DNA from 3 places in the Allobosea sp. 05T438 genome. Region 2 is predicted to be linked to each of the others. Evidence: predicted binding sites of a transcription regulator. Region 2 holds the regulator's gene; each other region holds the start of a gene.

Region 1 (9,470 bases), on a different contig from region 2:
GCGCGCGGCGAAAAGGTCTACGGGGTCACCACCAGCGTCGGCGCCAAGACCGGCGTGCCGCTCGCGCCCGATCGCATCGCCGAGTTCAACCGCCGCCTGCTGCTGACCCACAATGTCGCACACGGGCCTCTCGCCCCGCATGAGGCTGTCCGGGCGATGATGACGGTGCTGCTCAACGCGATGGCGAGCGGGCGCCTCGGCGTTCGGCCGCTGCTGGCCGAGCGGCTTGCTGCTGCGCTGAACGAGGATCGCACGATCGACGTGCACATCTGGGGCTCGATGGGCCAGAGCGACATGGCCCCGATCACCGATCTGGCGCTCGCGCTCTATGGCGACCTCGAATTGCAGGCCGGCGAAGCCCTGGCGCTGCTCAACTCCAGCGCGCTCGCCTTGGGCACTGCGGCGCTGGCCATGGCCGATCTGCGCGATAGCCTCGACCTCTGGAGCCTGATCGCCGCGCTGAGCATGGAGGGCTTCGCCGCCAACCCGTCGATCGTCTCGCAAGCCGCGCTGCAGTCGCGCCCCTTCGCCGGGCTCAACCGGCATGGCACGCGGATCCGCCACTACCTCGCAGGAAGCTATCTCTTCGCCAAGGGCGGGCCGCGTCATCTGCAGGACCCGCTGAGCTTTCGCTCGCTGCCGCTGCTCCACGGCACGGCGGCGGATAGCCTGGAGTTCGCCTATGGCCAGGTCGAAACCGAGCTGCGGGCGAGCCAGAACAACCCGATCGTCTCGATCGAGGAGCAGGCGCTCATTTCCGTCGCCAATTTCGACACGGTCTCGCTGTCGATGGCGCTCGACGTTGCCCGGTTGGGATTCGCCCCGGTCGTGACCAGCTCGGCGGAACGTGTCGCGAAGCTGGTCGATTCCTTCTGGTCGGGCCTCACCGTCGGGCTGATCGAGGAGGATGGCGTGGGCCTTCCCGGCTTCAACGGGCTGGCGCAGTTCCACAAGGCGATCACGTCCGAGGCACGGCTCGCCACCGCGCCCGTCGTGCACGAGCTCGCCAGTTCGAGCCATTCCAACGGCAATCTCGACCGGGCCGGCATGGCCGGGCTGGCGGCCCGCAAGACGGCCGAGGTGGCGGGCCTGTGCCGCTCGATCGCAACGATCGAACTGCTCGTCGCCGCGCAAGCCGTCGATATCCGGAAGGCCGCCCCGCTCGGCGCCGTGACGGGCAGGCTCCATGCGCTGGTTCGCGAGGCCGCTCCTTTCGCCGCGGCTGGCGACAGGGTGCCCCATATCGATCCGCTGCTGCAGCATATCGGCCAATGCGACGCCGAGATCCGGAGCATGCTCACTCTCGGCTGATGGCTCCAGGGGCCGATCCGAAAGCAGGCCGCGCCGACCTCCAGCGGCTGGCGCGCTGCCAGGCTGCGTCTCTCCATCGGCTTGCTGACGAGCTTCTGGATCCCATCCGGAAACACTCGCGGAGCCGGTCGAGCTCTTGAGGCGGTTGAGCGCTCTCAAAAATCATCTTTTGGGAATTGCTGGCGGACAGGGCGGGATTCGAACCCGCGATACGGTTTCCCGTATACACACTTTCCAGGCGTGCGCCTTCAACCACTCGGCCACCTGTCCGGCGCGCTGCTTATGACTGCCGGGCCAGCATCTTTCAAGGCCCGAGATGAAGGGTTTTGCACAATCCCCTAAAACCTGCGCGTCCGGTTGCGCTGAGCCCCTGGGATGAGCACATCTTGGAGCTGGGGCCGCAGTCAGATACGCGAGTGGCAAACTGAGACGGGGAGCAAGGTGAGGTTTCTTCTGCGACTGTTGGGATATCTGTCCGTTGCGGCCGGATTCGTAGCGCTCGTGATCGACGGCGCCCGTTCCATCGCCAACTCCGCCCTGCGCTTCACGGCGTTGAGCGAAACCCTGACCGCCTTGATCCATGAGCGCTACGCGCAGCTCCAGCCAGCTGTCGAACGCAACATCCATCCCTTGCTCTGGGATCCCGTGCTGCTGTCGGTGATGCGGATGCCGACTGCGCTCGCGGCGCTTCTGCTCGGATTCGCGCTGCTATGGCTGGGGCGGCAGCCGGAGCCGCAGATCGGCATCGTCACGCGTCGGTGAAGCCCGTGTGCGCGAAGCCCCCTGTGCGAAGGGCCGCCGGAGGCTTACATAGGCGCCGAAGCTCGAACGAACGGAGCGAGGAATGTTCTCTTTGCGCAAGAAGACCGAGATGCCGACGGCGGCCGAGACCCTGCCGGGCCGCCCTGCTGCGATTCCCACCGCTGAAACCCATTTCGTCAACGGGCGCGCTCTGGCCGGCCCTTATCCGGAAGGCACGCGCAAGGCGCTGTTCGGGCTCGGCTGCTTCTGGGGCGCCGAGCGCAAGTTCTGGCAGAGCGGCGAGGGGATCTGGGTGACGGCCGTGGGCTATGCCGGCGGCACCACGCCGAATCCGACCTATGAGGAGGCGTGCAGCGGCCTGACGGGGCACACCGAGGTCGTGCTGGTGGTCTATGATCCCGCCAAGATTTCCTATGAGGATCTGCTCAGGATCTTCTGGGAGAACCATGACCCGACTCAGGGCATGCGCCAGGGCGGCGATATCGGCACGCAGTACCGCTCCGCGATCTATACCTACGATGCAGAGCAGAAGGCCGCCGCCGAGCAATCGCGTGCGGACTACCAGAAGGCTCTGGCCGCCAAGGGCTACGGCCCGATCACGACCGAGATCCGTGAGGCGCCGACGCTTTACTTCGCCGAGGGCTATCACCAGCAGTACCTCGCCAAGAACCCGGCGGGCTATTGCGGCCTCGGCGGCACCGGCGTCGCCTGCCAGATCGGCCTGGGCGTCGAAGCCTGAGCGTTCTCCAGGCAGGGAGGCGATCGCCTCCCTGCATCACCATAAGTTCTTGATATGTTCTTGCGCTGCCGCTGAAGCTCCGCTAGCGTTCCTATGGGGAATGGGGCGAGGCCGAGATGGTGACGCGGGTCGCGACGGTGGCGTTCGAGGGGATCGAAGCGCGCGCCGTCGATGTTCAGGTGCAGGTCGCGGCCGGCGGCGTCGCCTTCATTCTGGTCGGGCTGCCTGACAAGGCCGTCGCCGAGAGCCGCGAACGGGTGCGCGCCGCGCTCATCGCCTCGGGGCTTGCCCTGCCGGCCAGGCGCATCACCGTCAATCTGGCGCCAGCCGATCTGCCCAAGGAGGGCAGCCACTACGATCTGCCGATCGCGCTCGCCGTCATGGCGGCAATCGGCGCGATCCCGGCCGATGCGCTTGCCGGCTATGCCGTGCTCGGGGAGCTCGCCCTCGATGGCTCGATCACGCCGGTGGCCGGTGTCCTGCCGGCAGCGATCGCAGCCTATGCAAGAGGGCAGGGTCTGATCTGTCCTGCCGCTTCCGGCCCGGAAGCAGCCTGGGCGGCCGCCGATATCGACATCCTCGCGCCGCGCTCCCTTATCCAGCTCGCCAACCATTTCAAGGGCACGCAGGTGATGGCGCGGCCGGAGCCGGCAGTGGCCCGTCAAGGGGGATTTCTGCCTGATCTCGTCGATATCAAGGGGCAGGAGAGCGCGCGCCGCGCGCTCGAAATCGCTGCGGCCGGCGGCCACAATCTCCTTATGAACGGTCCACCGGGCGCCGGAAAGTCGATGCTGGCGAGCCGCCTGCCGTCGATTCTGCCGCCGCTTTCTCCGCGCGAACTGCTCGAGGTCTCAATGGTGCTCTCGGTCGCGGGCCATCTTGCCGACGGCGCACTGACCGATCGCCGCCCGTTCCGGGCGCCGCATCATTCGGCTTCGATGGCAGCGCTCGTCGGAGGCGGCCTTCATGCCAGGCCGGGGGAGGTCTCGCTTGCCCATCACGGCGTGCTCTTCCTCGATGAGTTGCCCGAGTTCCAGCCGCAGGTGCTGGATGCCTTGCGGCAGCCGATGGAGACCGGCGATGTCCTGATCTCCCGCGCCAATCACCGGGTCTCCTATCCCGCCAGATTCCAGCTCGTGGCGGCGATGAACCCGTGCCGCTGCGGCAAGGCGACAGAGCCCGGCTTCGCCTGCCGCCGACAGCCGAACGAGCGCTGCATGGCGCAGTATCAGACTCGCTTGTCCGGTCCGCTGCTCGACCGGATCGATATCGCGATCGATCTTCCCGCGGTCACGGCTGCCGACCTGATCCTGCCCTCTACGGGAGAGGATTCGGCCACTGTCGCCGCAAGGGTCGCTGCGGCCCGTCAGCTCCAGAGCGCGCGCTTCGAGGCGCTGGAGCTGACTCAGCGCGGCCTGGGCCACGTCACCACCAACTCAGCCTGCCCCCCGCCGGTGCTGGAAGAGATCGCGCGGCCCGACAATGCCGGGCTCGCCCTTCTGCGCGATGCCGCGGAGGCGATGCGCTTGACCGCCCGCGCCTATCATCGCGTGCTGAAGGTGGCCCGCACGCTCGCCGATCTCGATGGCGAGGCGAAGGTCGGGCGGCTGCATCTGGCGGAGGCGCTGTCCTATCGCTCGCGCGGGGGCGAGCTCGTTCAGGCGGCCTGATCGCATGGCGCGTTTTCGAGCGAAGCGGACGCCGGTTCTGCTGAAGAAAGTGCGATAAAACAACGGGCTGGAAGTCCGCGGGGTTAACCGACCCTTAAGGCCGAGCGGCAAATCCGCGGAGTTCGCAGGCGCCTTTCTCAAGGGACGAGCGCTAGATCGAGGAGCATGGCTTCGTCATTCTGGTCATGGCTCATCGTCGGAAGCGCAGCGCTCGCGCTATGCGTGCTGATCGCTCGGCTCCTGTTCCAGCGCGAACAGCTGCGCCGGCAGGTCGCCGCTTTGCTCCGCGACACCGAGAATCTCAATGACCGGCTTTGGACCCTCGCCGACAGCGAGGAACGCTATCGCAGCCTGATCGAGGCCCAGGGAGATCTGATCGTCAGGCGGGACGGTGCGCGCATCGTCTATGCCAACCGTGCTTATGGGGCGCTGTTCGGCGCGAGCGAGGTCGACCTCGTCGGCAGCAAGATGCAATTGCCGCAACTCGCCAGCCGGCCGGCGCAGCTGCTCGAAGGTGGAGCGCGCAGCTTCGATGAGTGCCTGGCGACCTATGAAGGCGAACGCTGGATTTCCTGGGTCGAGACGGCTGTTCCGGGAAACGGCGGGAGGGCGCTCATCCAACGCGTCGGGCGCGACATCTCCGCCCGCATCGCCGGCGAGGACGCCCTCGTCGAGGCCCGCGCCCGGGCCGAAGCTGCGAGCGAGGCGAAATCGCGCTTCCTCGCCACCGTCAGCCACGAGTTCCGCACGCCGCTCAACGGCATCCTGGGGATGGCCGACCTGCTGACGGATACCGGCCCCGACGCGGAGCAGGCGACCTACATCGCGGCGCTGCGGACCTCCGGCGAGGCCTTGCTCGCCCTGGTCGACGACATCTTGGATTTCGCCAAGGTCGAGGCCGGCAAGCTTGAGCTGGTCGAGGAGCCCTTCGACGTCGTCCAGCTGGTCGAGACGGTGGCTGAACTGATGGCGCCGCGGGCGCAGGCGAAGGGCATCGAGCTCTCCGCCCATATTGCGCCCGAGCTGCCCACGCGCCTCATCGGCGACCGCGACCGCCTGCGCCAGATTCTGCTCAACCTCGTCGGAAATGCGGTGAAGTTCACCGAAGCCGGCGGTGTCGGTCTTAGCCTGCGTCTGTCGGGTGCGGATGTCGAGATCACCGTCGCCGATACCGGACCCGGCATTCCCGCCGACCGGCTCGACGATATCTTCAGCGAATTCGAACAGGTCGAGCACGGTGCCGGCATACGGCAGTCCGGAGCTGGCCTCGGGCTGGCGATCGTCCGGCGCCTCGTTGGCTTGATGGCCGGCGAAGTGAGGGCCGAAAGCCGGCTAGGCGAAGGAGCAACCTTCCGCGTCACCCTGCCGCTCGCGGCAGCTTCCGATGCTGCGCGTCCGGGCATTCCGCATTGGCCGCATCAGCATATCCTGCTGGTCTCGCCCGTTCCGTTCGCGGCGCGCTTTCTGGCGGAAGCGGTCCGGGTGACCGGGGCGGCGGTCTCTGTCGCGACGACTGTCGAGGCGGCGCGCGTGAAGCTGATCGGCGAAACCCTTCCGACAGCCGTTCTGATCGACCACGCGCTCGGCGATATGCCGGCGAAGGATCTTGCGGCGGCGGTCGCTGCGTCGGGCATCCGAGATTGCCTGATCCTGCTCTCGCCTCTGGAGCGGCGGCAGTTCGGTGCGCCGCAGACAGCGGGCTTCTCCGGCTTTCTCATCAAGCCGGTGCGGACGCGCTCGCTCTATGAACGGCTCGATGCCGACTTCCCGCACATGCTGCCGGCGATGGGCGAAATCGCGAATGTCGCTGCATCCGCGCGCAACGTGCCCGGAACGGGCCTCCATGTGCTCGTGGCCGAGGACAATGAAATCAACGCGCTGCTGGTCGTTCGGACGCTCGAACGCTTCGGCTGCATCGCCTTCTGGGCGCGCGACGGGCGCGAGGCTCTGCAGCGCGTCGAGGCGAGCTTTGCCGGCGCTGCTCCGCCGCTGGCGCTCGCCCTTCTCGATGTGCGCATGCCGGTGATGACGGGGCTCGACTGCGCACGCGCCGTCCGCGCGCTCGAGCGCCGGCTCGGGCGCGCCTCCGGCTTGCCGCTCGTCGCCGTCACGGCGAATGTCGCGGAAGCCGATCAGGAGGCGGCTTTGGCGGCGGGGATGGACGACTGCCTCGCCAAGCCGCTGGAGCGCGCGGCATTGCTGCGCTGGCTCGAGCGCCTGTCTCAACCGCCGGCGGGCAGCCTCTCGGCTTGACGGTAGTCATCCCATCGACGCAGTTCTGTCGCGAAGTTGTAAGATGCTCCGGGCAAGCCTACCTCTAGGCCGAACACGGCTGAGGGACCGAGATTCGCAATGGCATTGCACGTTTCTGACAGCAAGAACGCGCTGCCCTCCCGATTTTCAGCCGGCAATCCGTTCACCAGGTTCGCTCCGCTGATGCTGATCGCGGGCGCTCCGATGCGCCGTTTCGGCGCCGAGCCCGGCGAGGCTCCCCCGCTTTCGGGAACGCTCGGCCGGCTAGGTTCGCTCGAGGTCCGGCTGGCGCGCGGCCCGCGCGAGATCTGGCGGGCGCAGCGCCTGCGCTACCGTGTGTTCTACCAGGAGATGTCGGCCAAGGCCGATGTCGTGTCGCGGATGTTCCGCCGCGACGCCGACCGCTTCGACAAGGCCTGTGACCATCTCCTCGTCATCGATCATGCGGCGCGCGGCCGCTTCGGCGGTATCAAGCCCAAGGTCGTCGGCACCTACCGGCTGATGCGCCAGAGCGCCGCGGAACGGCTCGGCGGCTTCTACACGCAGAGCGAATTCGATCTGGCTCCGCTGCTCGCGCGCCATCCCGGTCAGCGCTTCCTCGAACTCGGCCGTTCCTGCGTGCTGAAGCCCTACCGCACCAAGCGGACGGTCGAGCTGCTCTGGTCGGGTATCTGGGCTTACCTCCAGCATCACCGCATCGATGCGATGTTCGGCTGCGCTTCCTTCGACGGGACCGATCCCGACTCGCTGGCCCTGCCCTTGAGCTTCCTGCACCATCAGGCTCGCTCGCAGGGCGAATGGGCCGCAACTGCGCATCCCGAGCATTTCGTCGGCATGGATCGCCTGCCGTCGGAGATGATCGACGCCAAGCTCGCGCTCAAGGAGTTGCCCCCGTTGATCAAGGGCTATCTCCGGATCGGCGCGCGCTTCGGCACCGGCGCCGTGATTGACCGCCAGTTCGGCACGACCGACGTGCTCGTCGTGCTGCCGGTCTCGGCGATCGACAAGCGCTACACCGACTACTATGGCGGCGAGACCCCGCGCCGCGCGGCCTGACGGAAACTATTCGCCGGCTGCCGCCAGCGCGCGCAGCGCCTCGCGATAGGTCGGGTAGCGGAAGGCATAGCCTAACTCCCGCTTCACCAGCGCATTCGAGACACGCTTGCTTTCGCCGTAGAAGCTCGCCGCCATCGGTGAGAGCTGCGCTTGTTCGAACGGGGTTTCCGGCGGCGGCTCGAGGCCGGTCAGTTCGGCCGCAAAGGTGATGACGTCCTGCGGCGGCCCCGGCTCGTCGTCTGTGACGTTGTAGATCGCGCCGTTGCGAGGCTGCGCCAGCGAGGCCATCAGCACCCCGGCGATGTCGTCGACATGGATGCGGTTGAAAACCTGGCCCGGTTTGATCAGCCGGTTCGCCTTGCCCTCGCGCAACTTGGTGATGGCGTTGCGGCCGGGGCCGTAGATGCCGGAGAGACGGAAGATCTGCACCGGCTTGCCGCTGTCGCGTCCAAGCTGCAGCCAGGCCTCCTCGATCGCGACGCGCTGGCGGGTGCGGCCGTTGGTCGGAGCGGGTGGCGTGGCCTCGTCGATCCAGGCGCCGCCCTGGTCGCCATAGACGCCGATCGTCGAGAGATAGCCGATCCAGCGCAAGTTAGGCGCCGCAGCGAGCGCGCTGCGCAGCGGGCCGAGCGCCGGGTCACCATCCTCGGACGGCTGCACCGAGACCAGCACTGCGTCGGCTTCCGCCACCGCCTTGCCGAGCGCCGATGATACGGCGAAGCCGTCGAAGACCAGCGTGCGGATGCCTTCGCGGCTGAGATGGACCGCCTTCTCGGCGGAACGGACGGTGCCGGTCACCTCCCATCCCCGCGCCAGTGCGGCGCGCGCGAAGAAGCCGGCCGAATAGCCGAGGCCGAGGATCAGGATGTTCATGCAGCGTCTTCCGTCTGAGGCGTGAGCGCGAGCCATTCGGCGCGCACCTGCAGGTCGCTCTCGCCGCCGAGACCTCCAGCAGCGAGCTTGCTGGCGTGTTCGGGGGCGAGCCGGCCGAGAGCCCAGACCGCCATGGCGCGGACGAGCGGCGAGGGATCGGCGAGATGGGGCAGGGTGCTTTCGGCAAGCTCCGCCCGGCCGCTGTTGCCGATGGCGATCAGGACATTGCGCAGGAAGCGGTCGCGCCCGGTGCGCTTCACCGGCGTGCCGGCGAAGAGTGCACGAAACGCGGTATCGTCCAGGCGGGCGAGTGCGGCGAGGTCCAGCCCGTCGAGCTCGTCCTTGAGGGCGAGCCGGGTTTCCTGTGCGGTCTGCGCGAACTTGTTCCACGGACAGACGGCGAGGCAGTCGTCGCAGCCGAAGACGCGGTTGCCGATGCCCGGCCGCAATTCCGCGTCGATATGGCCGGGATGTTCGATGGTGAGATAGGCGATGCAGCGGCGCGCATCGAGCCGGTAGGGCGCCGGAAAGGCGTCGGTCGGGCAGATGTCGAGACAGCGCCGGCAGGAGCCGCAATGGTCGCGCTCGGCCGCGTCAGGCGGCAGCTCCGCGGTGGTGTAGATCGCCCCTAACAGCAGCCAGGAGCCATGCTCGCGCGAGACCAGGACGGTGTGCTTGCCTTGCCAGCCGAGCCCGGCCGCCTGCGCCAGCGGCTTCTCCATCACCGGGGCGGTGTCCACGAAGACCTTGACGCCGGCACCGCCGCGCGCGGCGAGCAGGCCGGCCACGCTCTTCAGCTTGCCCTT
Region 2 (9,470 bases):
GGGCAAGTCGCACCTGCTGCGCCGCCTGCTGGAGCAGAGCGCCCCGCTCGTCCAGCAGGCCATCATCGACCCGGAGGGCGATTTCGTCTCGCTCGCCGACCAGTTCGGCCATGTCGTTGTCGATGCCGAGTGCGGCGAGGCGGAGCTGCAGCGCGTCGCGCTGCGCGTGCGCCAGCACCGCGTCTCGGTGGTCCTGAACCTCGAAAACCTCGAGGCGGACGAGCAGCTGCGCGCCACGGCAGCCTTCCTCGGCGGGCTCTTCGACGTCGACCGCTCGCTCTGGTTCCCGATGCTGATCGTCGTCGACGAAGCCCAGCTCTTCGCCCCGGTGATGGCGGGCGAGGCCTCGGACGAGGCGCGCCGACTCTCGCTCGGCGCCATGACCAATCTGATGTGCCGCGGCCGCAAGCGCGGCCTTGCCGGCGTCATCGCGACGCAGCGCCTAGCCAAGCTCGCGAAGAACGTCGCGGCGGAAGCCTCGAACTTCCTGATGGGTCGCACCTTCCTCGACATCGACATGCAGCGCGCCGCCGACCTGCTTGGCATGGACCGGCGCCAGGCCGAAATGTTCCGCGATCTCGAACGCGGCCAGTTCGTGGCGCTCGGCCCTGCCCTGTCAAAGCGCCCGCTGCCGATCAGGATCGGCACCGTCAGCTCCGTCGATCGCGGCAGCGCGCCGGGGTTGATGCCGCTGCCCGAACAGGCGCCGGCGGAAGCAGGCAAGCTGATCTTCACGCCCGGCGAGGACGAGCCGCCGCCGATGGCGCGGCCGGTCCGCCCGGCGCCGCGCCCACGCCCGGACCCGAACGAGGTGCTGCGCCGGATCGAGACTTACCGCCCGGCTCCGCAGACCGAGCCCGAGCCCGAGATCGAGCTGGAGCCGGAAGAGCGCGAAGCGATCATGGTCGAGATTCTGCGCGAGCTGATGGCCGACCCTGAAGCACGCTCGCGCCAGGTCGCGGTGCTCTATCAGGATTTCACCGTGCGCTGCCGGATGCGCCGGCTCGGCCGGACGAATCTGAGCCTGGAGGAGTTCCGCCGCAGGCTCGCCGTGGCGCGGGCCGGCGTTAGCGACAGCGTCGCGACCAGCGAGGGCTGGCAGGCGGCAGTCGTGGCCTCGGGCACGCTGCCGGAAGACCTGCAGGGGCTCTTCCTCTACATCGCCCGCACCGCCATCGAGGGCAGGCCCTGCCCCAGCGATGCCGAGCTCGCCGAAGTCTATGGCAGCCACTCGCCCAGCCGGGCGCGGCGCCTGCTCGGCTATATCGAAGAGCGCGGCCTGATCGTCTGTCATGTCGACTTCCGCGGCCTGCGAACGCTCGCCCTGCCTGCGCTCGGCGTCGAGACCGCGCCGGGCCAGGCTCAGCCGCGCACGGCCGGGATGCCGCGCAGCGCCCGCGGATAGAAGCCAGCGCCGCGCGCTCGGTGACTTCAACTCACGAATGCTGTTCCAGCCGGCCGACTAATCACGCCGGCTTCGCACCACCATGTTCTGACCTCCACAGGAGATCTGGATCATGGAATATCGGCGTTTGGGCCATTCGGGGCTGAAGGTTCCCGCCCTGAGTTTCGGCGCGGGCACCTTCGGCGGACAGGGGCCGCTCTTCAGCGCCTGGGGCAACACGGACGCCAAGGAAGCGCACCGCCTCGTCGATATCTGCCTCGATGCCGGGCTGAACCTCTTCGACACAGCCGACGTCTACTCGAACGGGGCGTCCGAGGAAGTCCTCGGCGAGGCGATCAAGGGCCGCCGCGACAAGGTGCTGATCTCGACCAAGACGACGCTGCCGATGGGCGACGGCCCGAACGATGCCGGCTCCTCGCGCAGCCGCCTGATCAAGGCGACCGAGGACGCGCTGCGCCGGCTCGGCACCGACTATATCGACCTGCTGCAGTTGCATGCCTTTGACGCCGGCACGCCGGTCGAGGAGGTTCTCTCGACGCTCGATGCGCTCGTCCGGGCGGGCAAGCTTCGCTATGTCGGCGTCTCCAACTTCTCCGGCTGGCAGCTGATGAAGTCTCTGGCCGCCGCCGAGCGTCATGGCTGGCCCCGCTATGTCGCGCATCAGGTCTACTACTCGCTCGTCGGGCGCGACTACGAATGGGAGCTGATGCCGCTCGGCCTCGACCAGAGCGTCGGCGCGCTGGTCTGGAGCCCGCTCGGCTGGGGCCGCCTCACTGGCAAGATCCGGCGCGGCCAGCCTCTTCCGGCCGGGAGCCGGCTGCACGAGACAGCCGAGTTCGGCCCGCCGGTCGAGGACGAGCAGCTCTACGCCATCGTCGACGTGCTCGATGCCATCGCGCAGGAGACCGGCAAGAGCGTACCGCAGGTCGCGATCAACTGGCTGCTGCAGCGCCCGACGGTCTCCTCGGTCATCATCGGCGCCCGCAACGAGCAGCAGCTGCGGGACAATCTCGGAGCCGTCGGCTGGAACCTGACGGCCGAGCAGGTTGTGCGGCTCGATGCCGCGAGCGTCCGTACGGCGCCCTACCCGTACTTCCCCTATCGGCGGCAGGAGGGTTTCGGCCGTCTCAATCCGCCGCTGGTCTGAGCCGTTATTGCGAGGAGCAGGGCGACGAAGCAATCCAGGGGGCCGCAGGACGGACCACGTCAGCCGGATCCCCCCTGGATTGCCTTGCTTCGCTCGCAATGACGGGCTGCTCCGTGCGAGCGCGCTTCGGGAGATGACCGCCGCGCAAAACTTGACCACCCCGCCCCCGAACGTGCATGACCTGTGGCCGTATTCACGGGTCCGGCCATGCGCGTTCTGTTGATCGACAACTACGACAGCTTCACCTGGAACCTGGTCCACCTCATCGGTGGCCTGGGGGCCGAAGTCGATGTCTGGCGCAACGACGCGCTGTCGGTCGAAGAAGCGCTGGGCGGCGAGCATGATGCGATCGTGCTCTCGCCCGGCCCCTGCACGCCAAACGAGGCCGGAATCTGCCTCGATGTCGTCCGGCAAGGCGCCGCCCGCAAGCCAATTTTCGGCGTGTGCCTCGGACTGCAGGCGATGGGGCAGGCCTTCGGCGGCGACGTCGTGCGGGCGCCCGTGCCGATGCACGGCAAGGTCTCGCCGATCAGGCACAGGGCACGCGGCCTGTTCCGCGGCATCAACGGGCCGCTGCAGGCGACGCGCTATCACTCCCTCGTGGTCGATCGCGATTCCTGCCCGACTGTCTTCGACATCGAGGCCGAAACCGATGACGGCCTGATCATGGCGCTCTCGCACCGGGAGCTGCCGGTCCACGGCGTCCAGTTTCATCCGGAGAGCATCGCCTCCGAGCATGGCGCGACGATCCTGCGGAATTTCCTCGATCTCGCCCAGCGATGGCGCAGCGAGCACGAAGCCGCCGCCCTGACCCCATCAGCCTGATTTCCGCAGAGTTTCCATGGACGACTTCAAACCCTTCATCGCCAAGGTCGCGACCGGAGCGACACTCTCGCGCGAGGAGGCGCGGGACGCCTTCGACACGATCCTCTCCGGCGAGGTCACCAACGCGCAGTCCGCCGCCTTCCTGATGGCGCTGCGCGTCCGCGGCGAGACGATCGACGAGATCGCCGGCGCCGTCGGCGCGATGCGCGGCAAGATGCTGCCGGTGAAGGCGCCGGCCGAGGCGATCGACATCGTCGGCACCGGCGGCGATTCGTCCGGCTCCTACAACGTCTCGACGCTGGCTTCGATCATCACGGCAGCCTGCGGCGTGCCCGTCGCCAAGCACGGCAACCGCGCGGCTTCCTCGCGCTCCGGCGCGGCCGACGTGCTCACCGCACTCGGCGTCAAGGTCGGCCTCGATTCGGCCGGGACGGAGCGCTGCATCGCCGAGGCCGGTGTCGGCTTCATGTTCGCGCCGACGCATCACGCCTCGATGCGCCATGTCGCGCCGGTGCGTACCGAGCTCGGCACGCGCACGATCTTCAACCTGCTCGGCCCGCTCTCGAACCCGGCCGGGGTGAAGCGCCAGCTGATCGGGGCCTTCTCCGAAACCTGGCTGGAGCCGATGGTCAAGGTGCTGGCCTCGCTCGGCTCGACTCGCGTATGGGCCGTGCACGGCTCCGACGGGCTCGACGAGATCACCACGACCGGGCCGACCCGCGTCGTCTCGCTGGAGAACGGCAACGTCGAAAGCTTCACCATCAGCCCCTCCGATGTCGGCCTCGAGCCGGCCAGGCCGGAGGAGCTGCGTGGCGGCACGCCCGAGCAGAATGCGGCCGCGCTGAACGCCGTGCTCGCCGGCGAGAGGACCGGCTTCCGCGATATCGCCGCCTTCAATGCCGCGGCAGCACTGCTCGTCGCCGGCAAGGCTGCGAACCTGAAGGACGGCTTCGCCCAGGCGACGGCCGCCCTCGACTCTGGCAAGGCCAAGGCGACGCTGGGCGCCCTCATCAAAGCCTCGAACGCGTGAGGGCGGCATGACCGACATCCTCGCCAAGATCGAAGCCTACAAGCGCCAGGAGATCGCGGCCGCCAAGGCCGCCGTGCCGCTGGCCGAGATCGAACGCCGCGTCCGTGCCGCCGGCAAGCCGCGCGGATTCGCCGATGCTCTCGCCGCCAAGCTCGCGGACGGCAAGCCGGCCCTGATCGCCGAGATCAAGAAGGCGAGCCCGTCCAAGGGGCTGATCCGCGCCGATTTCGACCCGCCTTCGCTCGCCCGTGCCTATGCCGCCGGCGGCGCGGCCTGCCTCTCCGTGCTGACCGATGCGCCCTCCTTCCAGGGTCAGCCGGAATTCCTGACGCAGGCGCGCGAGGCCTCCGGCCTGCCCGCCCTGCGCAAGGATTTCCTCTACGAGCCCTATCAGGTCTACGAAGCCCGCAGCTGGGGCGCCGACTGCATCCTGATCATCATGGCTGGTGTCGACGACGACACCGCCAGGGCGCTCAACGAAACCGCGCGCGAACTCGGCATGGACGTGCTCGTCGAGGTTCATGACGACGCCGAGCTCGACCGGGCGCTCAAGCTCGAGAGCCGCCTGCTCGGCATCAACAACCGCGATCTGCGCAGCTTCCACGTCGATCTCGCGGTGACCGAGCGGCTGGCGCCGCGCGTCCCCTCCGACCGCATCGTCATCGGCGAGAGCGGCATCTTCGCCCATGCCGACATCGCCCGCCTCAACAAGGCCGGCGTCAACAGCTTCCTCGTCGGCGAGAGCCTGATGCGGCAGGCGGATGTCACGGCCGCGACGCGGTCGCTGCTGACCGGCACGGCGCAAGAGAGCGCGGCGTGAGCCGGCTCAGCCACCTCGACGCCCAGGGCCAGGCGCATATGGTCGATGTCGGCGACAAGGCCGAGACGACCCGCATCGCCGTCGCCGAAGGGAGCGTCGTGATGGCGCCCGGGACGATCGCGATCGTGCGCGACGGCAACGCCAGGAAGGGCGACGTGCTCGGCACGGCGCGCCTCGCCGGAATCATGGCCGCCAAGCGCACACATGAGCTGATCCCGCTCTGCCACCCCCTGCTGCTCAGCAAGATCGGGGTCGATCTCACGATCGACGAGGCATTGCCGGGCGTGCGCGTGCGCGCCGAAGTGAAGATGAAAGGCCAGACCGGCGTCGAGATGGAGGCGCTCACAGCCGTCTCGGTCGCCTGCCTGACCGTCTACGACATGGTCAAGGCGGTCGACAGGGCGATGCGGATCGAGAACATCCGGCTCATGCACAAATCCGGCGGCCAGTCCGGCGACTACGACGCAAAGGCTTCGCAGGAAGGAAGTCGAGCATGATGTCATCCGAAAACCGGTCCCCACTATTCGCTGCCGCGGACCTGCGGTTCGGCATCCTGCTCTGATGGCGCTCACCCCGGTCCCCGTCGCGCGCAAGGCGCTGCTCGACAGCATTCCAGGGCCGACCGGGGCCGAAACCCTGCCGCTCGCGCAATGCGCCTGGCGGGTGCTTGCCGGTGAGGTCAAGGCGCTCCGGACCCAGCCGCCCTTCGCCAATTCCGCCATGGACGGCTATGCCGTGCGCGGCGACGACATGGCGGCGGGCATCTCGCTCGCGGTGATCGGCGAATCCGCCGCTGGCCGGGCCTTCGAGGGCTCGGTCGGGCCGGGACAGGCCGTGCGCATCTTCACGGGCGCGCCAATGCCTGATGGCGCCGATACCGTCCTGATGCAGGAGGATGCCGACGGCGTCGACAGCCCGGCGATCCGCGTGCGGGTGCCGCCCGCCAAGGGCAAGTTCCTGCGCGCAGCCGGGCTGGATTTCCGCGAAGGCGACGTCCTGCTGCCCGCCGGGCGCGTGCTCGACAGCGCTGCGCTGGGCCTCGCCGCCGCGATGGGACATCCGACCTTGCCCGTCCGGCGCAAGCCGCGCGTCGCGATCCTTGCCACTGGCGACGAGTTGGTGGCTCCGGGCGAGCCGGTCGGGCGCGACCAGATCGTCGCCTCGAACTCCTTCTCGCTCGCTGCACTGGTCGAGAAGGCCGGCGGTGCCGTTCTCGATCTCGGCATCGCCCGCGACGACCACGCCGACCTCGCGGCCAAGATCGGCCAGGCGCGGGACGCCGACGCCGACGTCCTCGTCACGCTCGGCGGGGCCTCGGTCGGCGCGCATGACCTCGTGCAGGAGGCGCTGACGCGGGCCGGCATGTCGCTCGGCTTCTGGAAGATCGCGATGCGGCCGGGCAAACCCATGATGACCGGCCGACTCGGCCGCATGGTCGTGGTCGGCTTGCCCGGAAACCCGGTCTCCTCGATCGTCTGCGGCCATCTCTTTGTCCTGCCGCTGATCGAGGCTCTGCTCGGCATTGGGGAGGCCGACCGCGACCGCAGCATCCCCGCCCGCCTCGGCCGTGACATGCCGGCCAATGACGAGCGCGAGGACTATCTGCGCTCGGAGCTCGCACTGACGCCGGATGGCTGGGTGGCGACGCCCTTCGACCGGCAGGATTCCTCGATGCTCGGCACGCTGGCACGGGCGCAGGCATTGACGATCCGGCCTGCCCATGCCGCGCCGGCAAAAAAAGGCGACATCTGCCGCATCCTGCCGCTGCGCTAGATCACCGCTCATCCTGTCGGACGCGATCGTAGCGATCTGTATAGGGTTATCGCATCGGATCTGCCCGAAAAGTGGATTCCACTGTTCGCTTCGATGCCGGAGCCCGCTTGCGGAACACAAGTGGAACGCGTATGGTGTTCCTGCTTTGTTTCGAATCTAGCCTTCGAGAAGGCCGGCGGGGATCATGCTGACACGCAAGCAACACGAACTCCTGCGCTTCATTCAGGAACGCTTGCGTGAGAGCGGGGTGCCGCCCTCCTTCGACGAGATGAAGGATGCGCTCGATCTGCGCTCCAAGTCGGGCATCCACCGGCTGATCATGGCGCTAGAGGAGCGCGGCTTCATCCGTCGCCTGCCCAACCGGGCGCGTGCGCTCGAGATCATCAAGATGCCCGACGGGCTCGGCGCCCCGCAGCAGCGGCAGCGTTTCAACCCTGCGGTCGTCCAGGGCGGCCTCGGCTCGCAGCCGAATCTCACCAAGCCACGCCCTGCGTCCGATGAGGACAGCCGCTCCTCCATCGCGATCCCGGTCATGGGCCGCATCGCCGCCGGCACGCCGATCTCGGCGATCCAGAACCGTAGCCACACCGTCTCGCTGCCGCCCGACATGCTCGGCTCCGGCGAGCATTACGCGCTGGAAGTGCGTGGTGACTCGATGGTCGAAGCCGGCATCCTCGACGGCGACACCGTCATCATCCGCAAGCAGGATTCGGCCAATACCGGCGACATCGTCGTGGCGCTGATCGATGATGAGGAAGCGACGCTGAAGCGGCTGCGCAAGCGCGGCTCCTCGATCGCGCTCGAAGCCGCGAACCCTGCCTATGAGACGCGCGTGCTCGGGCCGGACCGGGTCAAGATCCAGGGCCGCCTCGTCAATCTGATGCGGCGCTACTGAAGGCGCTCGACCTCGGCTTCGCCGTCGGCGGAAGCCGGTGTCACACTCGGAGGCGCTGTCGAGGCTTGCGCAGGGCGCTGCTCACGGCGGCGGCTCCAAGGGCGGTCGGCAGCGTTCTGCTCCGAGACATGGCTGCTCCACCCCGATCCTGTTCGATAGAGCGAAGTCGCGCCGTCGCGCGATAACGCCATTCGCTCGATCAGCCGTGCCTTGCAGGTTCCGCTCCAGGGGATGGCGGTGACGACGAGGTCAGCCCGCATGCAGTCCTCGATAAGCGCCAACCTGTCGCGCGTGTAGGAAACGGTGCGCTGATCCGGCGTCCGTGCGACGCAGCCGAGCGCATCGCAGCTAATGCCGGCCCGCAGCGTCGGATCGTCCGGCGAACGGCGATCGCCATCAGCAGCGAGCCATTGCTGCAGCACGAAACGGCTCGGCTTGCCCGCAATCGCGAGGCGGCCATCCGGGCCCCGCACCGCCAGCCCCGAACCGTCGCGTTCGATCAGGATTTCCGGCCGCTCCGGCTTGCCGGCGATGGCCACGCCGAGCAGGAGCGGCAGCGCCGCCAGCCAGCGCCAGGGCGTGGTCCAGAGCGTCAGCCACAGCAGCGCCAGCACGAAGCAGGTCAGCACCGCCGGCCCGAAGGCTGCGATCATCACCGTGGAATGGTCGATGCTTGCGACCCAGTGCGCCACCTTGAGCACGACATCGGAAGCCAGCCCCATCAGCGCCCAGGCGGGCCAGTCCAGTCCGAAGGGGTAAGCCAGCACGCCGAAGACGGCCGCCGGCATGACGAAGAGCGAGACGAAGGGCAGCGCCATCGCATTGCCGAGCAGGCCGAAGGGATTGAAGGTCTGAAAATGATAGGCGCCGAAGGGCGCTGTCGCGGCCGTTGCCAGCAACGTGGTGACGACGATGCCGAGTGCCGCGGCCCAGACCGGCCCAAGCGGCCACGGCAAGCTGGGCGGCGGCTGGGAGCGCTTTCGGCTCTCCCAGCGTTCGGCAAAGGCGATCAATGCCGCGACGGCTCCGAAGGACATCTGGAAGCTCGGCCCGAGCAAGGCCTCCGGCTCGCGCAGGAGCACGATCATGGCCGCAAGCGCGAGATTGCGCATGCTCAGCGCCGCACGATCGACAAGGATCGCGCCGAGCATCACCAGCGTCATGATCAGCGAGCGCTCGGTCGCGACATCGCTGCCCGAGAAGATGCAGTAGGCGGTCGCGCCGAACATCGCTGCGGCCGCTGCGATCTTCTTGATCGGCCAGCGCAGCGCGGCGGTCTGGGAGAGCGCCAGCAGGGCGCGCACCAGCCAGAAGATCGTCCCGGCGGCGAGCACCATGTGCAGGCCGGAGATCGAAACGATGTGGTAGATGCCGGCGGCGCGCAGGTCGTTGTTCGTTGCCTCGGTGATCAGCCCGCGCTTTCCCGTAACGAGGGCGGCGGCGACCGCTCCACCCTGTCCGCCACCGCCTTCCGCGATGCGTTGGGTCAAGGCATTGCGCGCCCTGTCGATGGCGACATCGACGGCAAGACGCGTCGGCATCGGATGCGGCGATGGCACCAGGGCAATCTTGCCC
Region 3 (9,470 bases), on a different contig from region 2:
CCTCGATTCGATCCGCACCGGATAATTGGCGAATGGTTACTTCTTAAAATTGCTCTACAACTTGATCTAAGAGAAGCACTCCAGCACCGCATAAGAGATCAAACAATTACCCCGCCTTCTGTACGAAGCTATCCAGCACCATCTTCCGGCCGGCCTTGTCGAAATCGACGGTGAGCTTGTTGCCGTCGACGCTGGCGACCGAGCCGGGGCCGAACTTGACGTGGAAGACGCGGGCGCCCTCGCCATAGGCGGATTCGCCGGTGGATTTGGCCGTCAACTCGCCCTCGATCAGCAGCGGGCCGCGCTGGCGCGAGCTTGAACCGAAACCGCGGCCGCTTTCGGAGAAGCCGCTTCCGCCGCCGCCGTTCTTGGCGCGATTCTCCTGCGCGCGCTGCCAGCCCGGCGTGTTGTAGCTGGAGCCGAAGCTCTCCATCCGATCGAAGCGCGAGGCGCCGTAGCCGCCCTGCGAATAGCTGGTGGGGGCCTGCTCGACCTCGACATGCTCCTCCGGCAATTCGTCGATGAAGCGGGAGGGGAGGCTGGTCTGCCAGAGGCCGTGGATGCGGCGGTTCGAGGCGAAATAGAGCTTCAGCTTCTTGCGGGCGCGCGTGAGGCCGACATGGGCGAGGCGGCGCTCTTCTTCCAGGCCGGCGCGGCCGCTCTCGTCGAGCGCGCGCTGGTTGGGGAACAGGCCCTCCTCCCAGCCGGGCAGGAAGACCGTGTCGAACTCCAGCCCCTTGGCGGCATGCAGCGTCATGATCGAAACGCGGGCTTCCGCCTCGCCGTCGGCGACATCCATCACGAGCGAGACGTGCTCGAGGAAGGCCGGCAGATCCGGGAATTCGTCGAGCGAGCGCACGAGTTCCTTGAGGTTTTCGAGGCGCCCGGCGGCATCGGCCGAGCGATCCTTCTTCCACATCTCGGTATAGCCGGATTCCTCCAGCACCAGCTCGGCGAGCTCACCCTGCGGCATGTGCTCGGCGCGGGCCGACCAGCGGCCGAAGGCCTCGACCAGTTCGCGCAGCGCCGTGCGGGCCTTGGGCTTGAGCTCGTCGCTCTCGACCGCGGCGCGGGCCGACTGCATCAGCGAGAAGCCGGTGGCGCGGGCATGGTTGTGCAGGAGCTGGACCGTCGCGTCGCCGAGGCCGCGCTTGGGCACGTTGACGATGCGCTCGAAGGCAAGATCGTCGGTCGGCGAGACCACGCAGCGCAAATAGGCGAGCGCGTCGCGGATCTCGGCGCGCTCGTAGAAGCGCGGGCCGCCGATGACGCGATAGGGCACGCCGGCCTGGACGAAGCGCTCCTCGATTTCGCGCATTTGGGCGGAGATGCGGACGAGCACCGCGACCTGGCCGAGATCCTGGCCCTTGGACTGCATCGCCTCGATCTCGTCGGAGACGAGGCGGGCTTCCTCCTGGCTGTCCCAGGCGCCGGTGATGGTGACCTTCTCGCCGAGCGCATCCTCGGTGCGCAACGTCTTGCCGAGACGGCCTTCATTGCGGGCGATCAGCTTGGAGGCGGTGGCGAGGATATGGCCGGTCGAGCGGTAGTTGCGTTCCAGCCGGATCACGGTCGCGCCCGGAAAATCGTGCTCGAACCGAAGGATGTTGTCGACCTCGGCGCCGCGCCAGCCATAGATCGACTGGTCGTCGTCGCCGACGCAGCAGATGTTGCGGCGTCCTTGGGCGAGAAGCCTCAGCCAGAGATACTGCGCCGTATTGGTGTCCTGGTACTCGTCGACGAGGATGTAGCGGAAGCGGTCGTGATAGGTCTGGAGCACGTCCGGATAGTCGCGGAACAGCGTCAGGCAATGCAGCAGGAGATCGCCGAAATCGACAGCGTTCAGCGCCTTCAGGCGCTCCTGATAGGCGGCGTAGAGCTTGCCGCCCTTGCCGTTGGCGAAGACGGCTGCCTCGCCCGCGGGAACGTCCTTGGGCGCAAGACCGCGGTTCTTCCAGCTGTCGATGAAGCCCGCCAGCATGCGGCCGGGCCAGCGCTTCTCGTCGATGCCCTCGGCCTGGATCACCTGCTTCATCAGGCGGATCTGGTCGTCGGTGTCGAGGATGGTGAAGTCGCTGCGCAGGTCAAGCAGTTCGGCGTGGCGGCGCAGGAGCTTGGCCGAGATCGAGTGGAAGGTGCCGAGCCAGGGCATGCCCTCGGCGACGGGGCCGACGAGATGCGCGACGCGCTCCTTCATCTCGCGCGCCGCCTTGTTGGTGAAGGTGACGGCGAGAATCTGGGACGGGTAGGCGCGGCTGGTCGAGATCAGGTGCCCGATGCGGGTGGTCAGCACGCGGGTCTTGCCCGTGCCGGCGCCGGCGAGCACGAGCACCGGGCCTTCCGTAGCCTCGACCGCCTGGCGCTGCTCCGGGTTGAGACCCGCGAGATAGCCGGCCGCCGGCTGTGCGGCGGCGCGCGCGGCCAGCCCGCCGGGGCGGGGCAGGGGAGCGGAAAAGGCGTCGGTATCGGACAAGGGTCTAAGCTGCTCGTGCGTGATTCGTTCTCCGGCGAATATAGGGCGTCAGTGTCGGGATTGCGCCCCCCACCGACAAGGCGTTGAAAATATCGAGCCCTCATCCTGAGGAGCCCCGCAGGGCCGTCTCGAAGGATGCTTCAATAGCCTCCTTGAGGTTCTCCCGCGATCTGGATCATCCTTCGAGACGCAGCCTGCGGCTGCTCCTCAGGACGAGGGCTCGCGTGTGGAGAGGAGGCGCCCATGACTGATGTCGTGTCGCGATCCGGCGGCTGGGAGGTCATCAATCAGGTGCCTGTGCTGGCCGACTACGATGCCTTCTTGGCCGATCCGGTGCTGCCCGGCATCGTCGCGGCCTTCGGGGCCGACTGGGCGCGCGAGCGGCTGCAGGAGGCGGGGCGCACGGTCGGCTCGGCCCGCGTGCAGGAACTGGCCTATCTCGCCAACCGTCACACGCCGGAGCTTCGGGCCTTCGACCGTTTTGGCAATCGCATCGACGAGATCGCCTTCCATCCGGCCTGGCATGAGCTGATGGGGTTCGCCATCGGGCAGGAGACGCATGCGCTGGCCTGGAACCGTCCGGGGCCCGGCGCGCAGGTGGCCCGCGCCGCGCTGCAATATCTCTGGTACGGCGCGGAGAGCGGGATCTGCTGCCCGATCAGCATGACCTATGCCGCCGTGCCGGTGCTGAAACAGGACGCATTGATTTGGGAGCAGTGGGGTTCCCTCGTCACCTCCAATCGCTATGACGCTCGACAAGGACCGGCGCATCTCAAGACCGGCGCGACCGTCGGCACGGCGATGACGGAGACGCAAGGGGGCTCGGATCTGCGCCAGACGCAGACTTATGCCGAGGATAATCGCGACGGAACCCATTCGCTGCATGGCCGGAAATGGTTCTTCTCGGTGCCGCATTCCGACGTCTTCCTGACGCTGGCGCGCACGCCGGAGGGCATCTCCTGCTTCGTCGTGCCGGGCTGGCTGCCGGATGGGTCGCGCAACGGCGTCGCGATCCAGCGGCTCAAGGACAAGGTCGGCAATCGCTCGAATGCCTCATCGGAGGTCGAGTTCCGCGGCGCCATCGGTCGTCTGATCGGCGAGCCGGGGCGGGGCATCCGCACGGGTCTCTCGATGAACCACAATTCGCGGCTGGACATCGCCGCAGCCTCCTCCGGGCTGATGCGGATGGCGGTTTCGCTCGCGGCGCATCACGCGCAGCACCGGCGCGCCTTCCAGAAGGCGCTGATTGACCAGCCGATCATGCAGAACGTTCTCGCCGACCTCGCCATAGAGGCAGAGGCCGCTACCTGGCTGGCTTTCCGGCTCTTCGCGGCGCTCGACCGGCAGGAGGAGTCGGCCGGCGAGCGGCTGCTGGCGCGGGTCGGCGCGCCGATTGCGAAATACTGGATCACGCGGCGGGCGCCGGCCGTCGTCACCGAGGCGCTGGAATGCCATGGCGGCAACGGCTTCATCGAGGAGAACCCGATGGCGCGGCTCTATCGCGAGGCGCCGCTCAACGCGATCTGGGAGGGCTCGGGCAATGTCATCTGCCTCGACGTGCTGCGCTCGCTGGCGCGTGATGAGGGGGCTATCGACGTGCTGCGGGCGGAGTTGCTGTCGGCTGCCGGAGCGGATCGGCACTACGATGCGGCGTTGAAGCGGCTGGAAGGCGAGTTGCCGGACATGATCCGCAACGAGGGGCAGGCGCGGCGATTGACGGAGAGGCTGGCGCTGCTGCTGCAGGGTTCGCTGCTGCTGCGTTATGCGCCGGCTACCGTGGCGGACGCGTTCATCGCCACCCGGCTAGGTGGTGGCTGGTCGGGTCAGTTCGGCGATCTGCCGCCTGCGGTGGACGCGGCGGCGTTGGCGCGCAGGGCTGTGCCGGTTCGTTGAGGCGTCATGCCCGGGCTTGACCCGGGCATCTCTCCATCACCTTTCGTCCTGAGATGGTCGGGTCAAGCCCGACCATGACGTGCTGGTGAACACCGCGCGTGAGCGTCAAGCCGCCTCCGGTTCGAAATTCATCGCCACGCCGTTGATGCAGTAGCGCAGGCCGGTGGGCGGCGGGCCGTCCGGGAAGACGTGGCCGAGATGGCCGCCGCAATTGGCGCAGTGGACCTCGGTGCGGACCATGCCGAACTTGCGGTCCTCGCTGGTCTCGACCGCGCCTTCGAGCGGCTGGTCAAAGCTCGGCCAGCCGGTGCCGCTCTCGAATTTCTTGCCCGACCTGAATAGCTTCTGGCCGCAGCCGGCGCAGGAGAAGGTGCCGGCGCGCTTCTCGTAGTTGAGCGCGCAGGAGCCAGCCCGCTCCGTGCCGTGGCCGCGCAGGATCTGATACTGCTCGGGCGTCAGGCGCTCGCGCCATTCGGCGTCAGTCAGCTGGAAGGGGAAGGTCTCGTCCTGCTTCTTCGGCTCGCCGAACATGCTCATCAGACCCATTGCGATCTCCTTTCGGCCGGGGCGGTGGCCACCTCATCGGCTCTCGTGCCGGCAATATGGCGTCTCGCGCGCTGAATTTCAGCCCCGCCGATCCAAGACGATTTCACGAGGCCGTGGCAATCGCCGGGGCTTCGTCACCTGACCGTCACGCGACTCCTCTAGCAGCCCCGCCACCCGCAAAGGGAGGAAAACCGGTGACGCAACAGGCGACGCAAACGGCGCGCGCGGCCCGCCGCATGACGAGCTCGGGCCTGGGATTGGCCGTCCGACGCAGCAAGAAGCTGTCGAAGGCGGGCATGCTGGAATGGCTGTTCGCCCGCGCCTTCTCCGGCCTGGTCTATCCACAGATCTGGGAAGATCCGGTCGTCGACATGGCGGCGCTGCAGCTCAAGGCCGACGACCATGTCGTGGCGATCGCGTCGGGCTCCTGCAACATCCTTTCCTATCTGACGGCTGCGCCGATCCGCGTCAGCGCCGTCGATCTCAATGCCGCGCATATCGCGCTCGGCCGGTTGAAGCTTGCGGCGCTGGCGCGGATGGAGCGACAGGAGGACTTCCTGCGCTTCTTCGGCCGGGCGAACGTGCGCGGCAACGTCGGCGTCTACGACCGCGAGATCGCTGATCATCTCGACGCCGTCTCGCGCGGCTACTGGGAGGGGCGGGGCCTTAACGGCCAGCGCCGGATCAACGTCTTCGCCAAGGGCTTCTATCGCTACGGCCTGCTCGGCCGTTTCATCGGCACGGGCCATGTGCTGGCGCGGGCGTTAGGCGGCAACCCGCTGATGATGCTGGCGGCGCGCGACCTTTCCGAGCAGCGTGCGCTCTACGAGCAGCATCTCGCGCCGGTCTTCGAGCGCAAGCTGGTGCGCTGGCTCGTGCGCCAGCCGGCCTCGCTCTACGGGCTCGGCATCCCGCCGGCACAGTACAAGGCGCTCGCCGCCGATGGCGAAGACGGCATCCTCGGCGCGCTGAAGCTGAGGCTTGAGCGGTTGGCCTGCGATTTCGACCTGAAGGAGAACTACTTCGCCCAGCAGGCTTTCGGCCGGCGCTATGGCGAGGGGCCGGATGCGGCCTTCCCGCCCTATCTGCAGCCGCGGCATTTCGCGACGGTGAAGGAGCGCGCCCCGAACGTCTCGTATCGCCAGAGCGCGATCACGGCCGTTCTTGAAGACCAACCAGCCGAAAGCTGCGACGCCTATGTGCTGCTCGATGCGCAGGACTGGATGAACGACGCCGACCTCACGGCGCTGTGGTCGCAGATCACGCGGACGGCGCGGCCGGGCGCGCGGGTGATCTTCCGCACGGCGGCCGACGAGCGGCTGCTGCCGGGCCGGGTGCCGGCGGCGATCCTCGATCAGTGGCAGTACGAGGAGGAGCGGAGCCGCGATCTCTGCCGGCAGGACCGCTCGGCGATCTATGGCGGCTTCCACCTCTATGTGCTGAAGGGGGCGGCCCGGTGAGCGCGGCCGAGGCGCCGGGCGGCTCGGCCGCCGGGTTGATGGACCGGATCTACCGGCATCAACGGCATATCTACGACGCCAGCCGGAAGTTCTATCTGCTCGGCCGCGACCAGCTTATCGACGGGTTGCAGCCTCCTCCCGGCGCCGCCGTGCTGGAGATCGGCTGCGGCACCGGGCGCAACCTGATCCAGATCGCAAGACGCTACCCGTCCTGTGCCTGCTACGGGCTCGACGTCTCCAGCGAGATGCTGGCGACGGCGCACGCTTCGGTGGCGCGGGCGGAGCTGGAAGATCGGATCCAGCTTGCCGAGGCAGACGCCACCGGTTTCGATCCGCAGGCGCTGTTCGGCCTTGAGGGCTTCGACCGGATCGTGATCTCCTATGCGCTATCGATGATCCCGCCCTGGCAGGGTGTCGTCGCCGAGGCGCTGCGCCGCCTTAACATGGGCGGCTCATTGCATATCGTCGATTTCGGCGACCAGAGCGGGCTTCCGGCGGCGTTCAAGGCGGTGCTGCTGCGCTGGCTCGCCCTTTTCCATGTCACGCCACGCGAGGATCTGCCGGGAGCAGTGCGGGCGCTGGCGGAAGCTGCCGGAGCCGAATGCCGGCTCGGCGCGCCGTATCGCGGCTATGCGATGCATGCCGTCGTCACGCGCAGCCGCGAGGCTGCGTAGCGGCGCGCCTGCGGAGGTGAAGCAGAAATCCCGAGCTACGCCTGATAGCGCAACACCGCTCAGTGCCGCGTCTCGACCTCGGGCTCGCGCTCTTCGTTCGCTTCCTCGACGCGGATCGCCGACTTCTTCGGCATGCCGATGATGCGCCCGATCGTGGCCGGCAGCGGCATCATGCTGTGGGCCGCCTTCATCAAGGCAAGATTCGCCAGGATGTCGGCAGGGAAGGGCACGACCCTGCGATGGACCATATCGACGTGCAGCGACAGGTTCTCGCTCGTCGCGGCGAGCCAACCCTCATGGGCGTGGCGCATCTCGAGATAGTAATGCAGGCGCTTGTCGTCGAAGTCGATGAGCTGGGCGGTGACGCGGACGAGATCGCCGTCGGTCAGCTCACGCTTGTAGAGGATGTGGCATTCCGCGGTGAAGGTCGAGGCATGGCGTGTCTCGACATAGTCCCGCGTCAGGCCGACGAGCGAGAAGACTTCGTCCACCGCACGGTCGAACAGGACATGATAATAGGCCATGTTGAGGTGGCCGTTGTAGTCGATCCATTGCGGCTCGACCCGCATCGCCGACGAGACGAAGGGCGAGAAGAAGAGCGCCGGAGCGCGTGTATCGTTTGCCATGATCGCCCTCCCTGTCAGGCGCCTCGTTCAAGGGGCCGTCGCAGAATTGCGGCTGCCCATTTCCTCGTCTCGTGATCTAGTATGCACCGGTCGCAATCGGCGTCAGCATCTTGCTCCGACGAATAAAGCCGGATCATGTCGGACCGTAACCAATTGCGAAACCGATCTGTTCCAAGTCTAAGCGCCAAAACCGGATCTTGACAATGAGCCTGCCCGCCACCGCCCTTCATGACGGCCCTGCCTCTGCTGCAGCGCTGCCCCCGTCGCCGGAAGCCGTCGCGGCCGTGACGCAGGCGCTGGCCGCGCGCTTCGGCAACAGGCTCGTCACCAGCCTGGCGGTGCGCCAGCAGCACGGCCACACGCTGACCTGGATCCCGAATTTACCGCCCGATGCGGTGGTGTTCCCACAGAGCACGGAGGAAGTCTCCGAGATCGTGAAGCTCTGCGCCGCCCATGGCGTGCCGGTCATCGCCTTCGGCACCGGCACCTCGCTGGAGGGCCATGTCAACGCGGTCTATGGCGGCATCTGCATCGACATGTCGCAGATGAAGCGGATCATCGCGGTCCACGCCGAGGATCTCGACGTGGTGGTCGAGGCCGGCGTCACCCGCAAGGAGCTCAACGAGCATCTTCGCGACCAGGGCCTGATGTTCCCGATCGATCCCGGCGCGGACGCCTCCATCGGGGGCATGGCCGCGACGCGCGCTTCCGGCACCAACGCCGTCCGCTACGGCACGATGAAGGACAATGTGCTGGCGCTGAAGGCGGTGATGGCCGACGGCTCCATCGTCAAGACCTCGACCCGCGCCCGCAAGACGTCCGCGGGCTACGACCTCACCCGCCTGCTCGTCGGTTCGGAAGGCACGCTCGGCATCATCACCGAGGTCACGCTGAAGCTGCATGGCATCCCGGAGGCGATCGCAGCCGGCGTCTGCCCTTTCCCATCCGTGAAGGCGGCCTGCGACGCGACGATCCTGACCATCCAGACCGGCCTGCCGGTTGCGCGCATCGAACTGCTCGACGACGTGATGATCCGCGGCGTCAACCTGCATGCCAAGCTCGGCCTGCCGGAGACGACGATGCTCTTCGTCGAATTCCACGGCACGGAAGCGGGCGTTGCCGAGCAGTCCGAGCGCTTCGGCGAGATCGCGGCGGAATATGGCGGCGGTCCCTTCGAGTGGGCGACCAAGGCCGAGGACCGCTCCAAGCTCTGGCAGGCGCGCCATGACGCCTATTGGGCGGCGAAGGCGCTGCGGCCCGGCTTCGACTCGGTCGCGACCGATGTCTGCGTGCCGATCTCGCAACTGGCCGAATGCGTCGAGGAGACCAAGCGCGACATCGAGGCCTCCGGGCTGATCGCGCCGATCGCGGGCCATGTCGGCGACGGCAATTTCCACACGCAGCCGCTGGTCGATCTCAACGACAAGGCCGAGGTCGAGCGGGTACAGGCCTTCATCGACAGGCTGGTGAAGCGCGCGCTCGCCATGGGCGGAACCTGCACGGGCGAGCACGGCGTCGGCCAGAAGAAGATGAAGTATCTCGAGCAGGAGCACGGGGCGGAAGCGCTCGCGGTCATGCGGACGCTGAAGCGTGCGCTCGACCCGCAGAACATCCTCAATCCCGGAAAAATCATCGTCCTGTGACATCGGCGCGGCTTGCGCTGCGGGCGCCCTTCGCGAAATGTCGTGATCCTGCCGCGACTTGCCGGCATGATCGCGGGCGGCCGCCGGTTCCGGGCCGGCGGCGCTACACCATGGCGACAGGGATAGAAAGCGGACGTTGCGTGAAAGCCTGACAG

Evidence for each region. Region 2 encodes LexA, which represses DNA repair genes until DNA is damaged. Its sites were predicted from a motif close to TGTTCNNNNTGTGTTCNG; they were not measured.
Region 1: the regulator LexA is predicted to act here: its motif matches at 2,857-2,874, upstream of AC1DIN_RS23625 (YifB family Mg chelatase-like AAA ATPase).
Region 3: the regulator LexA is predicted to act here: its motif matches at 2,488-2,505, upstream of AC1DIN_RS01845 (ATP-dependent helicase).

What each region holds. Positions count from the first base shown of each region.
Region 1 is NZ_JBFTKQ010000015.1:115,171-124,640, forward strand. It holds gene AC1DIN_RS23605 (aromatic amino acid lyase) at 1-1,311, shown strand, start outside; tRNA gene AC1DIN_RS23610 (tRNA-Ser) at 1,492-1,581, opposite strand; gene AC1DIN_RS23615 (hypothetical protein) at 1,813-2,073, shown strand; gene msrA (peptide-methionine (S)-S-oxide reductase MsrA) at 2,156-2,812, shown strand; gene AC1DIN_RS23625 (YifB family Mg chelatase-like AAA ATPase) at 2,929-4,482, shown strand; gene AC1DIN_RS23630 (hybrid sensor histidine kinase/response regulator) at 4,648-6,735, shown strand; gene olsB (l-ornithine N(alpha)-acyltransferase) at 6,919-7,791, shown strand; gene AC1DIN_RS23640 (SDR family oxidoreductase) at 7,798-8,664, opposite strand; gene queG (tRNA epoxyqueuosine(34) reductase QueG) at 8,661-9,470, opposite strand, start outside.
Region 2 is NZ_JBFTKQ010000005.1:138,461-147,930, forward strand. It holds gene AC1DIN_RS13245 (helicase HerA domain-containing protein) at 1-1,405, shown strand, start outside; gene AC1DIN_RS13250 (aldo/keto reductase) at 1,518-2,552, shown strand; gene AC1DIN_RS13255 (anthranilate synthase component II) at 2,760-3,377, shown strand; gene trpD (anthranilate phosphoribosyltransferase) at 3,394-4,407, shown strand; gene trpC (indole-3-glycerol phosphate synthase TrpC) at 4,415-5,227, shown strand; gene moaC (cyclic pyranopterin monophosphate synthase MoaC) at 5,224-5,724, shown strand; gene AC1DIN_RS13275 (molybdopterin molybdotransferase MoeA) at 5,789-7,000, shown strand; gene lexA (transcriptional repressor LexA) at 7,185-7,895, shown strand; gene AC1DIN_RS13285 (ComEC/Rec2 family competence protein) at 7,889-9,470, opposite strand, start outside.
Region 3 is NZ_JBFTKQ010000001.1:363,508-372,977, reverse strand. It holds gene AC1DIN_RS01845 (ATP-dependent helicase) at 107-2,473, opposite strand; gene AC1DIN_RS01840 (acyl-CoA dehydrogenase family protein) at 2,717-4,366, shown strand; gene msrB (peptide-methionine (R)-S-oxide reductase MsrB) at 4,472-4,903, opposite strand; gene AC1DIN_RS01830 (BtaA family protein) at 5,107-6,372, shown strand; gene AC1DIN_RS01825 (class I SAM-dependent methyltransferase) at 6,369-7,046, shown strand; gene AC1DIN_RS01820 (thioesterase family protein) at 7,106-7,672, opposite strand; gene AC1DIN_RS01815 (FAD-binding oxidoreductase) at 7,876-9,315, shown strand; gene AC1DIN_RS01810 (AsmA family protein) at 9,452-9,470, shown strand, end outside.